One region of the Billgrantia hypersalina genome, then DNA from elsewhere that is predicted to be linked to it. Evidence: predicted binding sites of a transcription regulator. Region 1 holds the regulator's gene; each other region holds the start of a gene.
The links. The regulator sigma-54, encoded in region 1, starts transcription at its own class of promoters, with help from an activator protein. The targets are predictions, from matches to a motif close to TGGCACNNNNNTTGCTNT.

Region 1 (6,530 bases):
GCGCCTGGTCCATACGCCTCATGACGACGTCACCCGTGCGGTCACGCCGCTGGCCCACATGATCGACCGTGAAGGCCGGCTATGGGTGGCAAATGGCAATGAAGGCCGTCTCGGTCCGGGCGGAAATCCCCTGACCCTTTCCGGCGACGCCCGGCTGCTTGCCCCCGAGGAGCGCTGGCAGCTCGATACCGAAACCCTGCATTTCGACGCCGACCTGGGACACGCCTGGAGCGAAACGTCCGCCCTGCTGCAGCAGCCGCCGCAACGCATGCGCGGCGAGCGCTTCGATGCCTGGATCCATGACAACCGGGCGCGATTGACCGACAATGTCCGCGGCTTTCATCCCCCGGAAAACGCCCAACCGGGGCGGGCCAATGCAGACACCCAAGAGGATTCCACGCCATGAAGCGATGCAAGCTCCCGACCGCCCGACTGCTGTTCACCCTGGCGCTGGCCGGCATGGTGTGGGGGATGCCGGCCATGGCACAGCAACGCGATGCCGAGCAGCCCGTCGAGGTCGAAGCCGACCGGCTCGACCTCGATGACAGCGCCGGCACTGCCATCTATACCGGTAACGTCGACATTCGCCAGGGCACCATGCGGCTGACCGGCGATCGCGTCGAGATTCATCGCAACGCCGCGGGCGAACTCTCCCGTGCCACGGCGCGTGGGCAGCGCGCCTATATCGAGCAGCAACCCGACCCCGACCAGCCCGTGGTACGCGGCTGGGGAAGAACCATCATCTATCACGTGGCCGAGCGCCGGGTGGAGCTCATCGACCGGGCCGAGCTGCACCAGGGCGGCGACACCTTCGAAGGCGGCTATCTCGAATACTTCCTCGACCGCCGCGTCGTCCAGGCCCGCGCCGAGGGAGAAGGGGTAGAGGGGAACCAGCGTATCCGAATGACGCTGCAGCCGGAGCGCTGAAATGGCGATGAAAACCCTGAAAGCTCATCATCTGGCCAAGAGCTACAAGCGGCGCCGCGTGGTGCACGACATCAGCCTCTCCATCCAGCAGGGCTCGGTGGTGGGTCTGCTTGGCCCCAACGGGGCCGGCAAGACCACCTCGTTCTATATGATCGTGGGCCTGGTCAAGGCGGACGCCGGCGAGGTCTTCATCGACGACCTGGATCTCTCGCGCAGCGCCATGCACGAGCGAGCCCGGGCAGGCATCGGCTACCTGCCCCAGGAGGCATCGATATTTCGCAAGCTGTCGGTAGCCGACAACATCATGGCCATTCTGGAAACACGCAGGGACCTGGATCGCCGAGGCCGGCATGCGAGACTCGAGCAGCTGCTGGAAGACTTCCACGTCACTCACATCCGCGACAACCTGGGCATGAGCTTGTCGGGCGGCGAGAGACGACGGGTCGAGATCGCCAGAGCGTTGGCAACCGAGCCGGCGTTCATCCTGCTCGATGAACCCTTCGCCGGGGTCGATCCGATCTCGGTTGGCGAGATCAAGAGCATCATACGACAGCTCAAGGCTCGCAATATCGGTGTACTGATCACCGACCACAACGTACGCGAGACACTCGACATCTGTGATTCCGCCTATATCGTCGGCGACGGCCAGATCATTGCCGACGGGGACGCCGAGGCCATTCTGGCCAACCGGCGGGTGCGGGAGGTGTACCTGGGTGAAGATTTTCGGCTATAGCCACTTTTTCTCTGAGCAACCTCTTGATCGGCAAGCGCATATACTGTAAAGGCATGAATATTGCCGATGGCATGCTTATTGCAGAGCTTATCCTTGCAAGTCATCGCCCGGCGGTCTAGGGTAGAGCTTCCCCGGCAGATGAGCCCGTTATCCTCATGGCCATGAAAGCATCCTTGCAACTACGGGTCGGCACCCAGCTGACCATGACACCGCAACTGCAGCAGGCTATCGCCCTGCTGCAGCTCTCGACACTCGACCTGCGTCAGGAGATACAGCAGGCGCTCGAGTCCAATCCCATGCTGGAGCTTGACGACGGCTTTGGCGAACAAGCGGTCGGCCAAGCCGAGAGCGACGACTGGGCCAGTGAAATCCCCAGCGAACTGTCTACCGACAGCGACTGGACGGATACCTATCCCGATCATGCCATGAACTCAGGCAGTAGCGGTGAAGGACCGGATTTCGAACGCCAGGCGTCGGGGCAGACACTCGCCGGCCACCTGATCTGGCAATTGGCGATGACCGATCTGAACGAACGCCAGCGCCAGATCGCTGAAAGCCTGATCGATGCGGTCGACGGCACGGGCTATCTGGCCCAACCGCTGGAGGAGATTCGCGACGGGCTGCGCCAGCAGGGGCTCGAAGGGCTGCCGACCCGTGAAGTCGAGCAGATACTACTGCGCCTGCAACAGTTCGAGCCTACCGGCGTCTTCGCTCGCGACCTGCGCGAATGCCTGATGTTGCAGTTGGCCACGCTGCCCGACGATACGCCTCTGCTACCTCAGGCGCGGCGCCTGGTTCGACAATTCCTCGAGGCACTGGCAGCCGATGATCGCCGCCTGCTCAAGCGCCGCCTGGGGCTTGACGACGAGTCACTCGACGATGTCATCGCCCTGGTGCGCTCGCTGGACCCGCGCCCGGGCAGCGCCTATGCCGAGGTCGGCAGCAATTACATCACGCCGGACCTGATCGCCTATCACGATGAGTCGGGCTGGCGTGTGGAGCTCAATGCAGAGGCGCTTCCGCGGCTGCGCATCCAGCCCGACTACGTTGCCCTGGTGCGGCGCGCGGACAAGAGCCAGGACAACCAGTTTCTCAAGGATCACCTGCAGGAGGCACGCTGGCTCATGAAGAGCCTGGCGAGCCGCAACGATACGCTGCTGCGCGTCGGGCGCGAAATCATGGCACGCCAGATCGACTTCCTCGAACAGGGCGAGGAAGCCATGAAACCGCTGGTGCTGGCGGACATCGGCCAGGCGGTCGACATGCACGAGTCGACGATCTCTCGGGTGACGACACAGAAGTTCATCCACACGCCCCGTGGCGTCTTCGAGTTGAAGTACTTCTTTTCCAGCCAGGTCGGCGGCAACGGTGACGGCGATGCTCACTCAAGCACGGCCATCCGCGCCCGAATTCGCAAGCTGATCGCCGACGAACCGCCACGCAAGCCGCTCTCCGACAGCCGCTTGGTGGAACTGCTGGCCGACGATGGCATACAGGTGGCACGCCGGACCGTTGCCAAGTATCGTGAAGCACTGGGAATCCCTTCCTCGAGCGAACGCAAGCGTTTTCGCTGAGCCCAGAGCGAAGCGTTGACGCCGGGCAAGGCCTTCGTTCGGAGGGGTTTGCAGGGAGGCAAAAAGGGTTACAATCGTACTACCACACGAAGGACGAAGGAGCTTGTCATGCAAGTCAACATCACCGGCCATCATGTTGAGCTGACCGATTCGCTGCGTGACTATGTGAGCGAAAAGCTGAACCGCGTCCAGCGACATTACGACAATATCACCAATGTTCAGGTCACCCTCTCCATCGAGAAGGAGCGCCAACAGGCCGCCTGTACGCTGCACGCCGCCGGTGCCGATCTGCACGCCGAAGCTTCCGATCCCGACATGTACGCCGCCATCGATGCGCTGACCGACAAGCTCGACCGCCAATTGGTCAAACACAAGGAAAAGGCCCAGGCCCGCGCCCAGGGCGCCGGCATTCGCTGAGACGCCATGACACTGGAAACCATCCTGCCCCCGGAGCGTGCCCTGTTCGACGTTCCCGGGGGCAGCAAAAAGCGGGTGCTGGAGTTCTTCAGCACTTTCATTGCGCAGAACACCCCGAGCCTCGACAGCCAGGAGGTCTTCGGCAGGTTGATCGGTCGCGAGCGGTTGGGTAGCACCGGCATCGGCAATGGCGTGGCTATTCCGCATGCGCGCAACCCTCACTGCCATAGCCCGGTAGCCGCCTTCCTCAAGCTGGCCGAGCCCATCGACTTCGATGCCATCGACGGCGAGCCGGTGGACCTGGTCTTCGTGCTGCTGGTACCCGAGGAAGCCGACGACACGCATCTGTCGCTGCTGAGTCAGGTTGCCAGCGTAATGAACGATTCCGAAACACGTGCGCGGCTGCGCAAGTGCAAAAGCCAGCGTGAACTTCACCAGGGCCTCATCGAGGCCATTCGACGACACTCTTCGGCCTGACCCCTCCTCCCTAGACGCCGCTCGGCCAGCCCCTGATCAGGAGAAACGCCATGCAGCTTGTGATCATCAGCGGCCGTTCAGGCTCCGGTAAGTCGATCGCACTGCAAGCGCTCGAGGACATCGGTTACTACGCCATCGATAATCTGCCGGCGATGCTGCTCGGCTCTCTTGTCGAGGAACTGCGCCATGCACCCTCGATCCAGAACTCGATTGCCGTGAGCATCGATGCCCGCAATCTGCCTCACGCCCTGGAGCGCTTTCCACGTCTGCTGGAGGAACTGCGCAACAAGCAGGTCGACTGCCAGGTCATCTATCTGACCACCGATGCCCGCATTCTGCTCGAGCGCTATTCCGCCACCCGTCGCCGCCACCCGCTGACTCGCGGCCGGGACATGACCCTGAACGAAGCCATCGAGTCGGAAGACACCACGCTGAGCGACATACGTAACCTGGCGGATCTGGTCATCGACACATCGCGGCTGTCGGTCCACGACCTGCGCGGCCGCATTACCGAGCAGGTGGCCAGCCACCGTGCCGATCAGCTGACCCTGACGGTGGAATCGTTCGGTTTCAAGGGCGGCGTGCCACTCGATGCCGATATCGTGTTCGATGCCCGTTGCCTGCCCAATCCGTACTGGGACCCGCGACTGCGCTCGGCTACCGGGCGGGAGCCCAGCATCGTGGCGTTTCTGGAGCAGTATCCCCTGGTTCATCAAATGCTCGACGACATAACCGCCTGGGTCGACCGCTGGCTGCCGGCGTATCGCGACACTCACCGCAGCTACCTGACCGTTGCCATCGGTTGTACCGGGGGTCAGCACCGCTCGGTGTACCTGGCCGAGCGCCTGGCGCATCACCTGGCACGTCAGCAGCCTGACGTGCGGCTGCGCCATCGTGAACTCGGCATCCATACTCCGTTTACCTCAGCGCAGGAGCTGACCGGCCCATCGTCTGAACGCAAGGATTCTGAGCGTGCCCAGCCGCAAGCTGACGCTGAATAACAAACGCGGCCTTCACGCCCGCGCTGCCACCAAGCTGGTGCAGTGCTGTCAGCCCTTCGATGCACGTGTCATCGTCAGCCGCGGGCCGCAACAGGCCGATGCCAGCAATATAATGGCACTGCTGATGCTGGGCGCCCCGTGCGGCACCGAGCTGGAGGTCAGCGCCGAGGGAGAGGAGGCCGAAGCGGCGCTGGAGGCCATTGAAGCCCTGTTCGACGCCCGCTTCGAAGAGGATTATTAGGAAATAGAGGAATGGCTGCCATTCGGCCATGCAGCGCTGAAGCCCGCTTCGCAATGCTCGTTTAGGTTCCCTAAATTCCGCTTGCTCATCGGGCTTCGCCTGTCCATCGCTCGCTCATTCCCGCCGATTCTGCGGTAAGGCATATCCGGTTCAGCTGCCGGCCACGGTCATTTCGTCGATCAGCCAGCTGCCGGTATGGATGCTGCCGCGAGTATCAATGTCGTTGCCTACGGCCTGCAGCCCCTGGAACATCGCCTCGAGGTTACCCGCGATGGTAAATTCCTCGACCGGATATTGTATCTGGCCGTTTTCGACCCAGAAGCCGGCGGCACCACGCGAATAGTCGCCCGTCACGCCATTGACCCCCTGCCCCATCAGCTCGGTGACCAGCACGCCACGCCCCATCCTGGCGAGTAACGCTTCACGTGAACGCAACGGCGCCATGATGCGCAGGTTGCGCGCGCCACCCGCGTTGGCGGTAGTCTGCATGCCGAGGCGACGCGCACTGTAGGCCGAGAGCATGTAACTGGACAACCGGCCATCTTCGATGAAGACGTTGTCACGGGTTTGCACACCGTCCCCATCGAACGGCGAGCTGGCCATGGCACCGCGTTCCATGGGCCGCTCTCCCAGGCTGAACCAGCCGGGAAACAGCGGCTCGCCCAGCCGGTCGCAGAGAAACGAGGCCTGGCGATAGAGCGATCCTCCGGCGATGGCGCTCATCAAGTGACCGACGAGGCCGCTGGCCACGCTGGCATCGAACATCACCGGCAGGCGCCCCGTGGCCGGGCGACGCGCTCCCAGACGACTCAGGGTGCGCTCGGCAGCACTCTTTCCCACCGCCTCGGCGTCCCGCAGGTCGCTGGGGTTGCGCGCGCTGGTGTAGTCATAGTCGCGCTGCATGCCGTTCTCGTCCTCGGCGATCAGCATGCAGGAGAGCGAGTGGCGGCTGCCGCGCTGGCTGCCCAGAAAGCCATGGCTGTTGGCATAGACCCGGACGCCTTCGCCACTGGAGAGCGAACCTCCCTCGGATTGTCGGATACCAGGCTCGGCCAAACCGGCCGCCTCACAGGCCAGCGCCAGCTCAATAGCCTGCTCGGTAGAGAGTGGCCAGGGGTGGTGCACATCGAGATCGGGCAGCTCGGTCGCCATCAGCTCCG
Region 2 (6,530 bases), on a different contig from region 1:
GGATATGGCCGAGGGTGAACTCCTCGAGCACCCGCGCCGGGCGCTGGCTGAACACCAGCACGCGATCGGCGAGATAGAGCGCTTCGTCCACGTCGTGAGTGACCAGCACCACGGTGGGCCGCTCCTCCTCGATCAAGTCCTTGAGCACGCTCTGCAGCGTCAAGCGGGTCAGCGCGTCGAGGGCGCCGAACGGTTCGTCGAGCAGCAGCACCTTGGGCCGGGCAATGAAGGCCCTGGCCAGGGCACAGCGTTGACGCATGCCGCCGGATACCTGGTGCGGGTAGTAGCCCTCGAAGCCGTCGAGCTTGACCCGAGCCAGCCACTGGATGGCCTGCTGGCGCGCCTCGGTCGCCGGCCTCCCCTGGAACTCCAGCGCCAGGGCGACGTTCTCCTTGAGCGTCATCCAGGGGTATAGGGCGTGCTCCTGGAACACCAGGGTGCGCTCGGGAGCGGGACGCTCGACCTGACGTCCGTCCGCCTTTACCAGCCCCTCGGTAGCATGCTGCAGGCCCGCGACCATGTGCAGCAGGGTCGACTTGCCGCAGCCGGACGGACCGACGAGGGCCACGATCTCGCCGTCGCGAATGGTGGTGTCGAAGGAGTCGATGACCCTCAGGTCGCTAAAGGTCTTGGCAACCCGCTCGAACTGAAGCTGCATAGAAGCACTCGGAACAAGTATATATTCAAAAAAGGAATACTAGACTGTTCATTATATAACCAACTTGGCAGGTTTGAAAAGCCGAAGGCTACTTGATACCCAAGCGGCGGGCCAACTTGTGCAGGTTGCTGGGATCGACGTCGAGCCGCCGGGCGGCACTCGCCCAGCTGCCGTTGCAGGCCGCCAGGGCCTGACGAATGGCGCTTCGCTGGGCGGATTCGACCTGGCTGCGCAGCGGTTGCCCGCGGGCAGGGGCGGCGTCAGGCTCGCTCGCTTCGTCCTGCGTGGTTCTCAACGCTCGAGCATGGGGCAGATCGAGCCATTCCGGCTCGAGAGTGACGATGTCGTCGCGCCGGGCGCCGTGCCCCAGCGCCTTGATCGCCGCCCGGCTGATGACATGCTCCAGCTCGCGCACATTGCCGGGCCAGGCGTAATCGAGCAGCGCCGCCTCGGCCGCCGGTGCCAGGCGCAGGCTGCGTACGCCGAGCCGGGCACGGTTGATCTCGAGGAAGTGGCCGGCCAGTACCAGCACGTCGCTGTCACGCTCGCGCAGCGGCGGGATCGCTACCGGATACACCGACAGACGGTGATAGAGGTCGGCGCGAAAATGGCCGTCGCGCACGCTGTCGGCCAGGTGGCGGTTGGTGGCGGCGATGATACGCACGTCGACCCGCCGCGGGGTGTCCTCTCCCAAGCGCTGTACCTCGCCGTTCTGCAGTGCACGCAGCAGCTTGGCCTGGATTGCCAGCGGCAGCTCGCCCACCTCGTCGAGAAACAGCGTGCCGCCGTCGGCGGCCTCGAAGCGCCCCGCCCGATCGGCCGTGGCGCCCGAGAAGGCTCCCTTCACGTGACCGAACAGCTCGCTCTCGGCCAGTGTCTCCGGCAGCGCCGCGCAGTTGACCTGCACCAGTGCCTGCTCTCGTCGTGGTGAGCGCTGGTGCAGGCGTCGGGCGAAAAGCTCCTTGCCCACGCCGGTCTCGCCGCTGAGCAGTACCGGCAGGTCGGCCTCGGCGACCACGTCGAGCTCATGCAGCAAACGTTGCAGCACCGCGCTGTGGCCGAGGATCTCGCCTCCGTCCCCCGGTGCGGCATGTATGAGTGCGCCCTGGCGTGCCATGCGCAGCGCGCGTACCTCCTGCTCGAGGCGCGAGACCCGTACAGCGGCCTCGACCAGCAAGGCATAGCGCTCAAGCGACGTGCGCGACGCCTCGTCGAAGGTGCCGGCCACGAGCGCATCCAGCGTCAGCACGCCCCAGGGCTCCCCCTCGACGTGCAGGCTGATGCCCATGCAGTCGTGAACGTGCAGCGGTTCGTCCGGCTGCTGCTCGACCAGGCCGTCGTAGGGGTCGGGCAGGGTCGAGTCCGGCGGGAACAGCGTCGAGCGGCGGCTGGTGAGGATGGTGGCCAGGCGTGGATGACGGGCCACCTCGAAGCGGCGCCCCAGCGCCTCGCGTACCAGGCCGTCCACGGCGACCGGCGCCAGCACGCCTTCCTGGAGGCGCAGCAGACAGACCGCGCCGCAGCGAAAGCCCTCGCGCAAGGTGCGCACCAGACGCTGCAGGCGCACGGCACTGGGCAGGTCGGCGGCGAGATCGGCAAGCAGGGAGTGATCGAGCATGGTGTTATTTACCTCAAAGGGTCTAAACAACCCTACCCGACCAGGGTATTTATTACCATCGTAAAGTTAACTCTTTGAAATCAAAGCGGTCACATTCTTGGCACGGCGCTTGCTCCTACAAGATGTCAACCAACACCGAGGATTACCGCATGAGCCTGCTGGAACAGACCGTCGGCCGCATTGCCCTGTCGCTGCCCGGTGCCACCCGTATCTTTCATGGACATAATATCGACTTCTGCTGCGGCGGGCGCATCAGCCTGCGCCAGGCCGCCGAGCGTGCCGGCCTGCATGTGGATCGGCTGGTCGCCGAGCTCGAGGCGCTGCCGGCTGTCAGCAGCGAACAGCGCGACTGGCGCGAGGCCAGCAATGACGAGCTGATCGATCACATCCTGACCCGCTACCACGACGTTCATCGCGAGCAGCTTCCCGAGCTGATCCGCATGGCGCGCCGGGTCGAGCAGGTCCACGGCGACCGCGACAGTTGCCCCAACGGTCTCGCCGACCTGCTGCTGGTCATCTACCAGGAGATGGAGAGCCACATGCAGAAGGAGGAGCAGATTCTGTTCCCCATGCTGCGGCGAGGCATGGGCGCCCAGGCCCAGGGGCCGATCGCGGTGATGCGCCACGAGCACGACGACCATGGCGAGAACCTGGAGCAGGTGATGCAGCTGACCAACGACATCACCCCGCCCAAGGGCGCCTGTACCACTTGGCGTGCCCTTTATACCGGCCTGCGCGAATTCCGCGAGGACCTGATGGAGCATATTCACCTGGAAAACAACCTGCTGTTCGAGCGCGTCTGATTTCTGCACAGCGCCGCCCGCGCTAGAGATGAAGGGCGCGGCTTCGCCCCGGCAGGAAAAGCCCTGCTCGCTTCCCGCCCCCGCTTGAGACCACCGCGGTCTAACGCAAAACGGCGCCCCGTGGGGCGCCGTTTGCATTCGGGGAGGCGTTCAGACAGTGCGCGAGTAGCGGTTCTCTTCAGGCTTGAGGTAGGCGTCGAAGGCCATCGCCATGTTGCGCATCATCAGGCGCCCGGCGGGCAGCACGTCGATCGCGCCGCTGCGGATCGTCAGCAGGCCATCCGCCTGCATCTCCTCGAGCTGCTCGAGCGCATCGGCGAAGTAGTCGCGGAAGGCGATCTCGTGACGCGCCTCGATGGCGGCGAAGTCGATGCGTCCGTGACACATCAGGGCGTTGATCACGTCGCGGCGCAGGCGGTCGTCGTCGTTGAGGCGATAGCCACGCATCACCGGCAGGCGGTCGCCCTCCAGGCGGTGCTGGTACTGGGCGGTCTCCTTGACGTTCTGGCTGTAGCTGTCGCCCACCTTGCCGATGGAGGTGATGCCCAGGCCGATCATGTCGCAGTCGGCGTGGGTGGAATAGCCCTGGAAGTTGCGCTGCAGGGTGCCGTTCTCCTTGGCCAGGGTCAGCTCGTCGTCGGGCAGGGCGAAGTGGTCCATGCCGATGTAGACGTAGCCGGCCGCCGTCAGCCGGCGGATGGTCAGTTCCAGCAGTTCCAGCTTGCGCTCCGGTGGCGGCATGTCCTCGGGGCGGATCAGCCGCTGGGCCTTGAACAGCTCGGGCAGGTGCGCGTAGCTGTAGGCGGCGATGCGGTCGGGCCGCAGCGCGATGATCTTGTCCAGCGTGGCATCGAAGCTCGCCACCGTCTGCAACGGCAGGCCGTAGATCAGGTCGACGCTGACCGACTGGAAGCCGGCCTCGCGGGCTGCCTCGACCAGCTCCACCACCTGGGCCTCGCTCTGCACCCGGTTGACCGCCTTCTGCACGTCGGGGTCGAAATCCTGCACGCCGAAGCTCAGGCGGTTGAAGCCCAGCGCATGCAACTCGTGAATCTGTACCGGCGTGACCGTGCGCGGATCGACCTCCAGCGAGAACTCGCGCGCCTCGGGCTTGGCGAAGTGGAAGGCCTCGTCGAGGGCCGCCATCAGCTCGCCGAGCTGGGCGTTGCTCAGGTAGGTGGGCGTGCCGCCGCCCAGGTGCAGCTGGGTCATGCGCCGCCCTTCGTCGAACAGGGCGCCCTGTACGCGGATCTCCTGCTTCAGCCACTCGAGGTACTCGGCTGCCCGCTCGGTGTTGTGGGTGATGATCTTGTTGCAGGCGCAGTAGTAGCAAAGGCTCTTGCAGAACGGGATGTGTACATAGACCGATAGCGGCTTGGGCGAAGCGACGCGGTTGCTGCGCTCGGCGGCGGCGCGGTAGTCGTCCTCGGCGAAGGCCGCGTGAAATTGCGGTGCTGTCGGGTAGGACGTGTAGCGGGGGCCTGGGCGGTCGTATTTCTCCACCAGCGGGCGGTTGAACAGCAGATCATCTTGCATGATTGAAACAGCCTCTTGAAACGTCGGCGTGGCAAGCCATGCCTCATGCCCGACAGTATGACACTCGCTATGAATCAGCGTCTCGACAGCGCGCCCCTCTATTGTCCCCGGTCAAGTTTGCCCGGCTCGCGCAGCGCCAGGGGGCTCCAGACGGTCAGCCGCCAGGCCACCACCAGCCAGCCCAGGCTCCATGCCGCGGCCGACAACCAAAGCAGCACCAGCCAGGCGCTGCCGGCTTCGAACGCCCCCAGCCGTAGCATCGTCGCCACGGCAAACAGCCCGGCCAGCGGAAGCAGTGCCCCTTCCTGCTCGGGGCGTCGTTTTGCGCGCAGGATCGCGTGGCGCAGCATGATACCGCTGGCAAGCGTACCCAGCGCTCCCACGGTCAAGGCATGAAGCGTTGTGCTGGCGTGCTGCGATACCCACCAGTGGCGCGCCAGCAGAATGAGCCCGATGGCGATCCAGGCGTAGCCCAGCATCAGCATCTGAAGGTCCGGCCTGCCGCGACACAGCAGCGGCTTCCAGCCGCGGATGCGCCACAGCACGAGGAGCCCCGCCGCCAGGACCATCAGAGCCGCCAGCGGCCTCAGCGTCGTCCACAGCATCATCAAGGGCGCCAGCCCCAGCAGCACGATAAGCGCCCCCTCGATACGCGGCTGCACGCCGGCACTGGCCTGACGGGACGCCCGCATCAGATAGCCGTTGACCGCCGGTGCAATGACGCGACCGCCCATGAAGGTCATCAGCAGCGCCAGCCACAGCACGCCCAGGTGCATCAAGGGAGCCGTGTTCGGCATGCCGTCGAGATGGCGCCAGGCCAGGGTCACCACGGCGAGCAGGCATATCATGCCAAGAAGTGGCGAGAGCAGCCGATTGCGCCACTTCTTGGCGGCGATGAAGCGCGGCACCAGTTGCGCGGCCACCCAAAGCGCAAATAGCCCGTCGGCCAGCGAAGCCACTACCGCACCGGGCCAGTCCAGCACGCCCAGCCGCCCCATCAGCCACAGCGCCACCAGCATGCTCAACTGACGCCGCGGCACGGGCCCCAGCAGATAGCCGGCAATCACCGCAAGGGCGAAACCGAACAGCATTTCGCGCGCGTGCACGACAGGCGACGCCAGCTGCACCGGCTCCCAGCGGTGAAAGAGCGCCAGCAGCGAGAGCGGCGCCATCAAGGCGGCATGCAGCGCTGCCAGCGGGAACAGCCAGCGCCAGGCGGGGAGCCGATGAGTCGTAGGGCCGGCGGTTGCGTTATCGCCGGGCTTGGCAACCGTTCTAAACATGTATATAAAATACTACTTAGTATCGTTGCTGGAAACCGTCGCGAGGGAGGCATGAGAGAAGACCTGATTCGCCTGGCCTGGCGCACCCTGGCCTACGGCTGTATCGGTTTGGGGGCCGCTGGCGCCGTGTTGCCCCTGTTGCCGACCACGCCTTTCCTGCTGCTCGCCGCCTGGGCCGCACCCAAGGGCTCGCCGCGCCTGGCCCGCTGGCTGATGCAGCATCCGCGGCTGGGGCCGTGCCTGCTGGCCTGGCAGCGACAGCGCGCCATCCCCAGGCGAGCCAAGCGGATGGCGGCACTGATGCTGGCCCTGAGCTGGCTGATGCTGTGGCTGAGCGGGGCCCCCGGTCTTGTTCTGGCCGCGACGGCGGCGCTGTTCTGCGGCGTGACCGCCTTCGTGCTGACGCGACCCGATGCCACACCTCGGGACAGCGAACGCCATAAGGTGTGTACTGCTATGATACGAAGGTTTTAGCGTACTTTAACTGTTGCTTATCAAGCCATTGCTGGACTTGCCATGCACCTGACCCGCTACACCGACTATGCGTTGCGCGTGCTGATCTATCTCGCCGTCAAGGGCGAGGAGCGCTCAACGATCCATGAGATCGCGGAGAGCTTCGGCGTCTCGCGCAA
Region 3 (6,530 bases), on a different contig from region 1:
AGGATGCGGTTGTAGGCCGGGGCCGTTTCGGCGCCGATCACGGTGATGCGAGCGGGCCGCTCCGGCCGGGCGAGCAGCGCTTCGACCAGGCGATGGCCGGCCATGCCGTTGCCGACGATGACCAGGTGGTCGGTCGGCGCGGTGTCGCGGTGTCGCTGGAGCATCGGTCGAACCTCCTTTCGCTTCGCTGCTGTCTTTCGCTGCGCTAGCGGCTGTGACGGTCATGAACGCAAACGACGCCTCGGCGCGGTCCCCGTGCTTGCGGGAGGCGCTGAGACGTCGTTGTCGGATTCGTCTGGCTGTGGCTGGACAGTCGGGCGATCGCCGTTGATCGCGTTTCTACAAGGTCCGTTTCAAGAACCCGGCCAGGATGTCGCTAGTCGGGGGTTTCTATTTGCGCGTCAGGGGGTTGGAGAATGGCCTGTTGACCCTCCGGCGCCTGGACGCCAGAAGACCATGCACATCACTGGTGCGTGGCGGCATCGAAATGCACAGGGCTGTAGCAGGCTGCCAGCAGGGCCGGCTCGAAGCGGCCGCCTTCGGCTTCCAGCTGCCGCACGATGGGCTCGGCGAAGTGCAGGGCGGCCTGCGGGGTGGGGCGCAGCACGTCCGGCCCGTAGAGGTGTTGCTGAATGGGCGCTTCGTCGTGAGCGAGGGTGTCGAGGTGGCGGACCGAGCGGTCGAGGTAGGGCGGCAGGGCCAGCCACTCGAGTGCCTGGCGGCGGTGTTCGGGCGAGGCGCCCAACCACTGGCCGGCTGCCGCCAGGGCACGCAGCAGGGCGGCCAGCGTGGCCGGGTAGCGCTCGGCCCAGGAGCGCGTCACGCCAAGCACCTTCTCGGGGTGGTTGGGCCACAGTTGGGCGCCGGTCGCCACCAGCCGCCCCACCTCGCAGTGGCGGGCCAGGGTGCCCCAGGGTTCGCCGGCGCAGAAGCCGTCGATCAGCCCCTCGCGCAGTGCTTCCACCATGCGCGGCGGTGGCATGGCCACCAGTTCCACGTCGCGCTCGGGGGCGATGTCGCCGAGGGTGAGCCATTCGCGTAGCTGATAGTGCTGGCAGGAGTAGGGGTAGACCATGGCCAGCCGGGGGCGCTTGCCCTGACTCTGCCTGCGCAGCCAGTCGCCGAGGGCGAGGGCGCTGGTGGCAGGGCTGTCGCCAAGCGTCGCACCGCTCGCCTGGCACAAGGCGTCGGAGAGGGTAACGGTATTGCCGTTGCGTGAAAGCAACAGCGGGGCGAGCGCCTCGCAGGGGGCGCGGCCCAGCCCCAGGCTCATGGCCAGGGGCATGGGGGCGAGCATCTGGGCCCCGTCGAGCAGGCCGGCGGCCACCTTGTCGCGCAGGGTGGACCAGGCGTTCTCCCGCGACAGGCTGACGTCCAGCCCCTCGGCGGCGAAGCAGCCCCGTTCGCGGGCGACGATCAGCAGGGCGGCGTCGGTCAACGGCACGAAGCCGAGGGTAAGGCGCTCGCGTTCCGGGCTGGCGGCATGGTGTTGCGGGTGGCTCATGAGCGGGGTCCCCGTTTTTCAGCGGATCGCCCCTGGGGCGATATGGGGTTCAGGCGGTCGAGAATGTCGATGACGCTGTCGGCCACGTCGGAGATGCGCTGGCCGCGATCCATGGCCAGCTTGCGCAGCATGCGGTAAGCCTGCTCCTCGTCGCAGTCCTGGTGCTTCATCAGCAGCCCCTTGGCGCGCTCGATACGCTTGCGATCGGCCAACTGGTTGCGCGCCTTGTCGAGCTCCTGGCGCATGTTCTGGAAGGCGTCGAAGCGGGCAATGGCCACTTCGACGATGGCCTCGACCCGCTCGGGCACCAGGCCGTCGACCACGTAGGCGCTGACGCCGGCCTTGAGCGCGGCCTGGAGCATGCTGGAGTCGTGCTGGTCGGCGAAGAACACCACCGGGCGAGGGTTCTCGCGATTGAGCAGGGCCATGCTCTCCAGGGTGTCCCGGTCGGGGCTCTCCATGTCGATGATCACCACGTCGGGCTGGTGGCGCGCGACCATCTCGTTGAGGCTGGCCGGGCTCGAGAGCCGACAGATGACCCGGTGGCCTTCGACCATCAGCGCCTCCTCGACCATGGCGGCACGTACCACCTCGTCGTCGACCAGCAGGATGTTCAAGGGGGATGGCATAGGCGTCGCTCGACTCCGGACAAGGCTCCATCTAGCAGAAGCAAGAAACATTCCAGAAGCGGCGGAGGGCGCGTCGTGCGTGGCTTGCGGCCAGCCGGCCATGGGCTTGCGTGTTGCGACGCAGCGCCGGGTTCGGCATTTCGGCACCAGCCTGGTGCAGTGAGGCGGGTTTCGCGCCGGGCATGGTGCGCTGCCGCGAGGCTGGAGGTAAGAGATACGGCAGGGCACGGCGCCATCCGGCTGATATCGCCGCGCGACTCACGGTATTGGCATGCATTCTGCTTGATGAGGACAAAAGCATTTGCAACGGGACGTGCCGTGCTGCGTCCCGAGCGGCAACGACGCCCGTCAACGCCTCCCTGGGGATGGCCGTTGGCGGGCGTCGTCGTTTCGCGAGCCAACCGACAGGAGATCGACATGCGCGAGGCCCGAACCACCTGCCCCTACTGCGGCGTTGGCTGTGGCGTGCTGGCCAGCGTCGATAACGGCGAGATCGTCGACGTGCAGGGCGACCCGGCGCACCCCGCCAACTTTGGCCGACTGTGTGTGAAGGGCTCGGCACTGCATGAGACGCTGGGCCATCACGGTCGCCTGACCCGGCCCCGGGTCGATGGCGTCGAAACGGACTGGGAAACCGCCTTGGATACCGTGGCCGAGCGGCTCACGGCCGTGCAGGCCGCCCACGGTTCGCAGGCGCTGGCCGCGTATCTCTCGGGGCAGCTGCTGACCGAGGACTATTACGTCGCCAACAAGCTGTTCAAGGGCTTTCTCGGCACGCCGCACCTGGATACCAACTCCCGGCTGTGCATGGCCTCGGCGGTGGCCGCCCACAAGCGCGCCTTCGGCGCCGACGCCGTGCCGTGCAGCTACGAGGATCTCGAGGAGGCCGAGCTGGTGGTGCTGGTGGGCTCCAACCTGGCCTGGAATCATCCGGTGCTCTACCAGCGGCTCAAGGTGGCCAAGCAGCGCAACCCGCTGCTGCGTATCGTGGTGATCGACCCGCGGGTCACCGATACCTGCGAGCTCGCCGATCTCTACCTGGGCCTGGCGCCCGGCAGCGATGCGCGCCTGTTCACGGGGCTGCTGGCGTGGATGGCCGAGCGCGACAAGCTCGATAGGGTCTATCTGGAAGCCCATGTCCAGGGCTTCGAGGAGGCGCTGGCCGCGGCGCGCGAGCAGGATGACGGCGTGGAAGCCATCGCCGCCGACTGCGATCTCGATGCGGAACGCCTGGAAACCTTCTTCTACTGGTTCGCCAGCCATTTGCACGTGGTCACGCTGTTCTCCCAGGGCGTGAACCAGTCCAGCAGCGGCACCGACAAGGGCAACGCCATCATCAACTGCCACCTGGCGGGCGGCAAGATCGGCCTGCCGGGAGCGGGGCCATTCTCGATCACCGGCCAGCCCAATGCCATGGGCGGGCGCGAAGTCGGGGGGCTGGCCAACCAGCTCGCCGCCCATATGGACTACGACACCCCCGGCGCACGGGACCGCGTCACCCGCTTCTGGGCTACCGCGCGGCGGGTGCCGTGTTTGCCCGGCGCGCCCGGGCACAAGGCGGTGGCGCTGTTCGAGGCGATCGAGCGCGGCGAGGTGCAGGCGCTGTGGATCATGGCCACCAACCCGGCGGTGAGCCTGCCGCGGGCCGAACGGGTGCGCGCGGCGCTGGCGAAGTGCCCGCTGGTGATCGTCTCCGAGTGCATGGCCGATGCCGACCTGCTGGCCTATGCCGACATCGTGCTGCCAGCCTCCAGCTGGTCGGAGAAGGACGGCACCGTGACCAACTCCGAGCGTCGCATCTCACGCCAGCGCGGCATCCTGCCGCCGCCGGGGGAGGCGCGCCACGACTGGTGGATCGTCTGCGAGGTGGCCAAGCGGCTGGGCTTCGGCGAAGCCTTCGCCTACACCCACCCCGGCGAGATCTTCGACGAGCACGCCCGGCTCTCCGGCTTCGAGAACGGGGACGGCCCGGGCGAGAGCCGCCGTCTGTTCGACATCTCCGGCCTGGCTGGGCTCGATCGAGACGGGTACGACGGCCTGGCACCGATCCAGTGGCCGGTGAACGTCAATGCTCCGCATGGCACCGCCCGACTTTTCACCGACGGCCGCTTCGCCACGCCCGACGGCCGCGCCCGCCTGCTGCCGGTACGCCCGCGCCCGCCGGCCCAGGCGCTGGACGAGGCCAGGCCGCTGCGGCTCAACACCGGGCGCATTCGCGACCAGTGGCACACCATGACCCGCACCGGCCGCGCGCCACGGCTGATGAATCACCGTGCCGAGCCGTTCATCGAAATCGCACCGGAGGATGCCGCCGCGCTGGGCGTGGAGGAGCATGACCTGGCGCGCCTGCACGGCGCCGGTGGCCGCTTTATCGGCCGCGTACGGCTGACTCGCGGCCAGCGCTGCGGGGAGGTATTCATCCCGATGCACTGGAGCGGTCACTTCAGCGGCTCGGCGCGCATGGGCGAGTTGCTCGAGGCGCACCTCGATCCGGTGTCCGGCCAGCCGGAATCCAAGCACGGCGCGGTGGCGCTGGAGCCGCTTGCCATCGGCTGGGAAGCCACCCTGCTGGTAGCCGGCGACCTGGACGTACATGAGTCGACCTGGTGCGAAGAAAGCCGCTACTGGGCGCGCATTCCGCTGGGCGACTGCCAGCGCTGGCAGCTGGCCGGTGGCGAGCCGGGCGAGGCGCCGGAGTGGTTGGCCTGGCTGAATGAGCGGCTCCCGGTGGCGCCCACGCTGTGGTGCACCGACCCCGCCGGCGGTCGCCTGCGTGCGGCCGGTGTCGATGCCGACGGGCGCTTGCGCTGGTGGTTCCTGTCGGGGCCGCCCAAAGAACTTCCCAACCTGGGCTGGCTTGCCGCGCGCTTCGGCGAAGCCGCCAAAGGTGAAAGGCTGGAGGCCTCCCATCGCCGTCGCCTGCTGGCCGGCTGCGACGACGGCGCGGCCAACCAGGGGCCGGTGGTCTGTAGCTGCCACCAGGTGGGTCAACGCGCTATCCTAGGGGCCATCCGTGAAGGCGACGACAGCGTCGAGGCGCTGGGCGCCAGGCTGGCCTGTGGCACCCAGTGCGGAAGCTGCATTCCCGAGCTGAAATCGCTTATCGAAGAGGAGAAGGCCCATGCGAGCGCTGAGCCAACTGAAGTCACTGCTGTCGCCTGAACAGATGCAGGCGGCCCTGTCGCGGCTGCACGGCCTGGGCCATATCGTTCGCTCGCCGTTCGGTGGCACGCGCAGCACCCCGGCCCCCACCGTGACGCTGGACGGCGAGTGCCGCCCGGGCCGGGTCTACCTGGTGGGGGCGGGCAGCGGCGACGTCGAACTGCTCACGCTCAAGGCCGCCCGCCTGCTGCAGCAGGCCGACGCGGTGGTCTACGACCGCCTGGTGGGCGACGACGTGCTGGCGCTGATTCCCGCCGGTCATGAGCGCTACTACGTGGGCAAGGAGCGTGGCCACCACAGCGTGCCCCAGGCCGAGATCGGGGCGCTGCTGGTGAAACTCGCGGGGCAGGGCAAGTCGGTGGTGCGGCTCAAGGGCGGCGACCCCGGCGTGTTCGGGCGCATGGGCGAGGAGCTCGCTGCGCTGGCCGAAGCCGGGGTGGAGGCGGAGATCGTGCCGGGTATCACCGCCGCCTCGGCGGCCGCCGCCGGCATGGGCATACCGCTGACCGACCGCGCCCATGCCCAGCAGCTGCGCTTCGTCACCGCCCAGCTGTGCCGCAAAGGCGGCGAGCCCGACTGGGCCGAGTTGGCGCGCACCGACGAGACGCTGATCTTCTACATGGGCTTGACCAAGGTCGAAGCCATCTGCAGCGGGCTGCGCCGCGCCGGGCTGCCCGACGACTGGCCGATCATGCTGGTGGCCAATGCCAGCCTGCCGGAGCAGGCCTCGCTGGTCGGCACGCTGGCCGACATGCCGGACAAGCTCGCCGCTACGCCGCTACCGTCGCCCTGCCTGATCGTAGTGGGCAGCGTGGTGAGCATGGTCGCGACCAGCCCGGCCGCGGCGCAGCCTGCCCGGGACGCAACGCACCCGCGCGGCTGAGACGGGTTGCACCAAGTTCGGGCGTCGGCCCTTAAGGTTGCACCGGTGTGGCCTCTATTCGTCGTGAATAGGGGCCGCACTGCTTTCTGAAGCAAGCCCGGCAGCGAAGCACGCGGCGTGAAACCCCCGTCGACTCCCGCCTGGTGCGCCTATTTTTCCATGTTGTGACGAGTTGGCACGCTCCGTGCTTGTCCTTGGGCAGGGCCTGCTGCATTCGCAGGCGGGCCGGCAGGATCAACGACGATCCCCGGCCTTGCGACAAGGCCCCACGACAACACGACGAACACAGGCAAGGGCGCCTGGAGCTGCACGCCGGCTTCAGGCGCCCTTGCGTTTGTCGCGCCAGTGACGA

Region 2: the regulator sigma-54 is predicted to act here: its motif matches at 2,375-2,392, upstream of ytfE (iron-sulfur cluster repair protein YtfE).
Region 3: the regulator sigma-54 is predicted to act here: its motif matches at 2,401-2,418, upstream of ACOJCM_RS10515 (nitrate reductase).

The regions. Positions count from the first base shown of each region.
Region 1 is NZ_JBMIQI010000018.1:623,619-630,148, forward strand. Features, by position in the region: gene lptC (LPS export ABC transporter periplasmic protein LptC) at 1-406, shown strand, start outside; gene lptA (lipopolysaccharide transport periplasmic protein LptA) at 403-927, shown strand; gene lptB (LPS export ABC transporter ATP-binding protein) at 935-1,660, shown strand; gene ACOJCM_RS17445 (RNA polymerase factor sigma-54) at 1,816-3,234, shown strand; gene hpf (ribosome hibernation-promoting factor, HPF/YfiA family) at 3,343-3,651, shown strand; gene ptsN (PTS IIA-like nitrogen regulatory protein PtsN) at 3,658-4,128, shown strand; gene rapZ (RNase adapter RapZ) at 4,179-5,129, shown strand; gene ACOJCM_RS17465 (HPr family phosphocarrier protein) at 5,101-5,370, shown strand; gene pmbA (metalloprotease PmbA) at 5,521-6,530, opposite strand, start outside.
Region 2 is NZ_JBMIQI010000020.1:57,940-64,469, forward strand. Features, by position in the region: gene ACOJCM_RS19050 (ABC transporter ATP-binding protein) at 1-658, opposite strand, end outside; gene norR (nitric oxide reductase transcriptional regulator NorR) at 747-2,276, opposite strand; gene ytfE (iron-sulfur cluster repair protein YtfE) at 2,426-3,079, shown strand; gene hemN (oxygen-independent coproporphyrinogen III oxidase) at 3,230-4,615, opposite strand; gene ACOJCM_RS19070 (NnrS family protein) at 4,714-5,898, opposite strand; gene ACOJCM_RS19075 (YbaN family protein) at 5,950-6,372, shown strand; gene ACOJCM_RS19080 (Rrf2 family transcriptional regulator) at 6,415-6,530, shown strand, end outside.
Region 3 is NZ_JBMIQI010000011.1:703,499-710,028, forward strand. Features, by position in the region: gene ACOJCM_RS10500 (NAD(P)/FAD-dependent oxidoreductase) at 1-164, opposite strand, end outside; gene ACOJCM_RS10505 (CmpA/NrtA family ABC transporter substrate-binding protein) at 464-1,504, opposite strand; gene ACOJCM_RS10510 (ANTAR domain-containing response regulator) at 1,501-2,133, opposite strand; gene ACOJCM_RS10515 (nitrate reductase) at 2,551-5,295, shown strand; gene cobA (uroporphyrinogen-III C-methyltransferase) at 5,255-6,178, shown strand.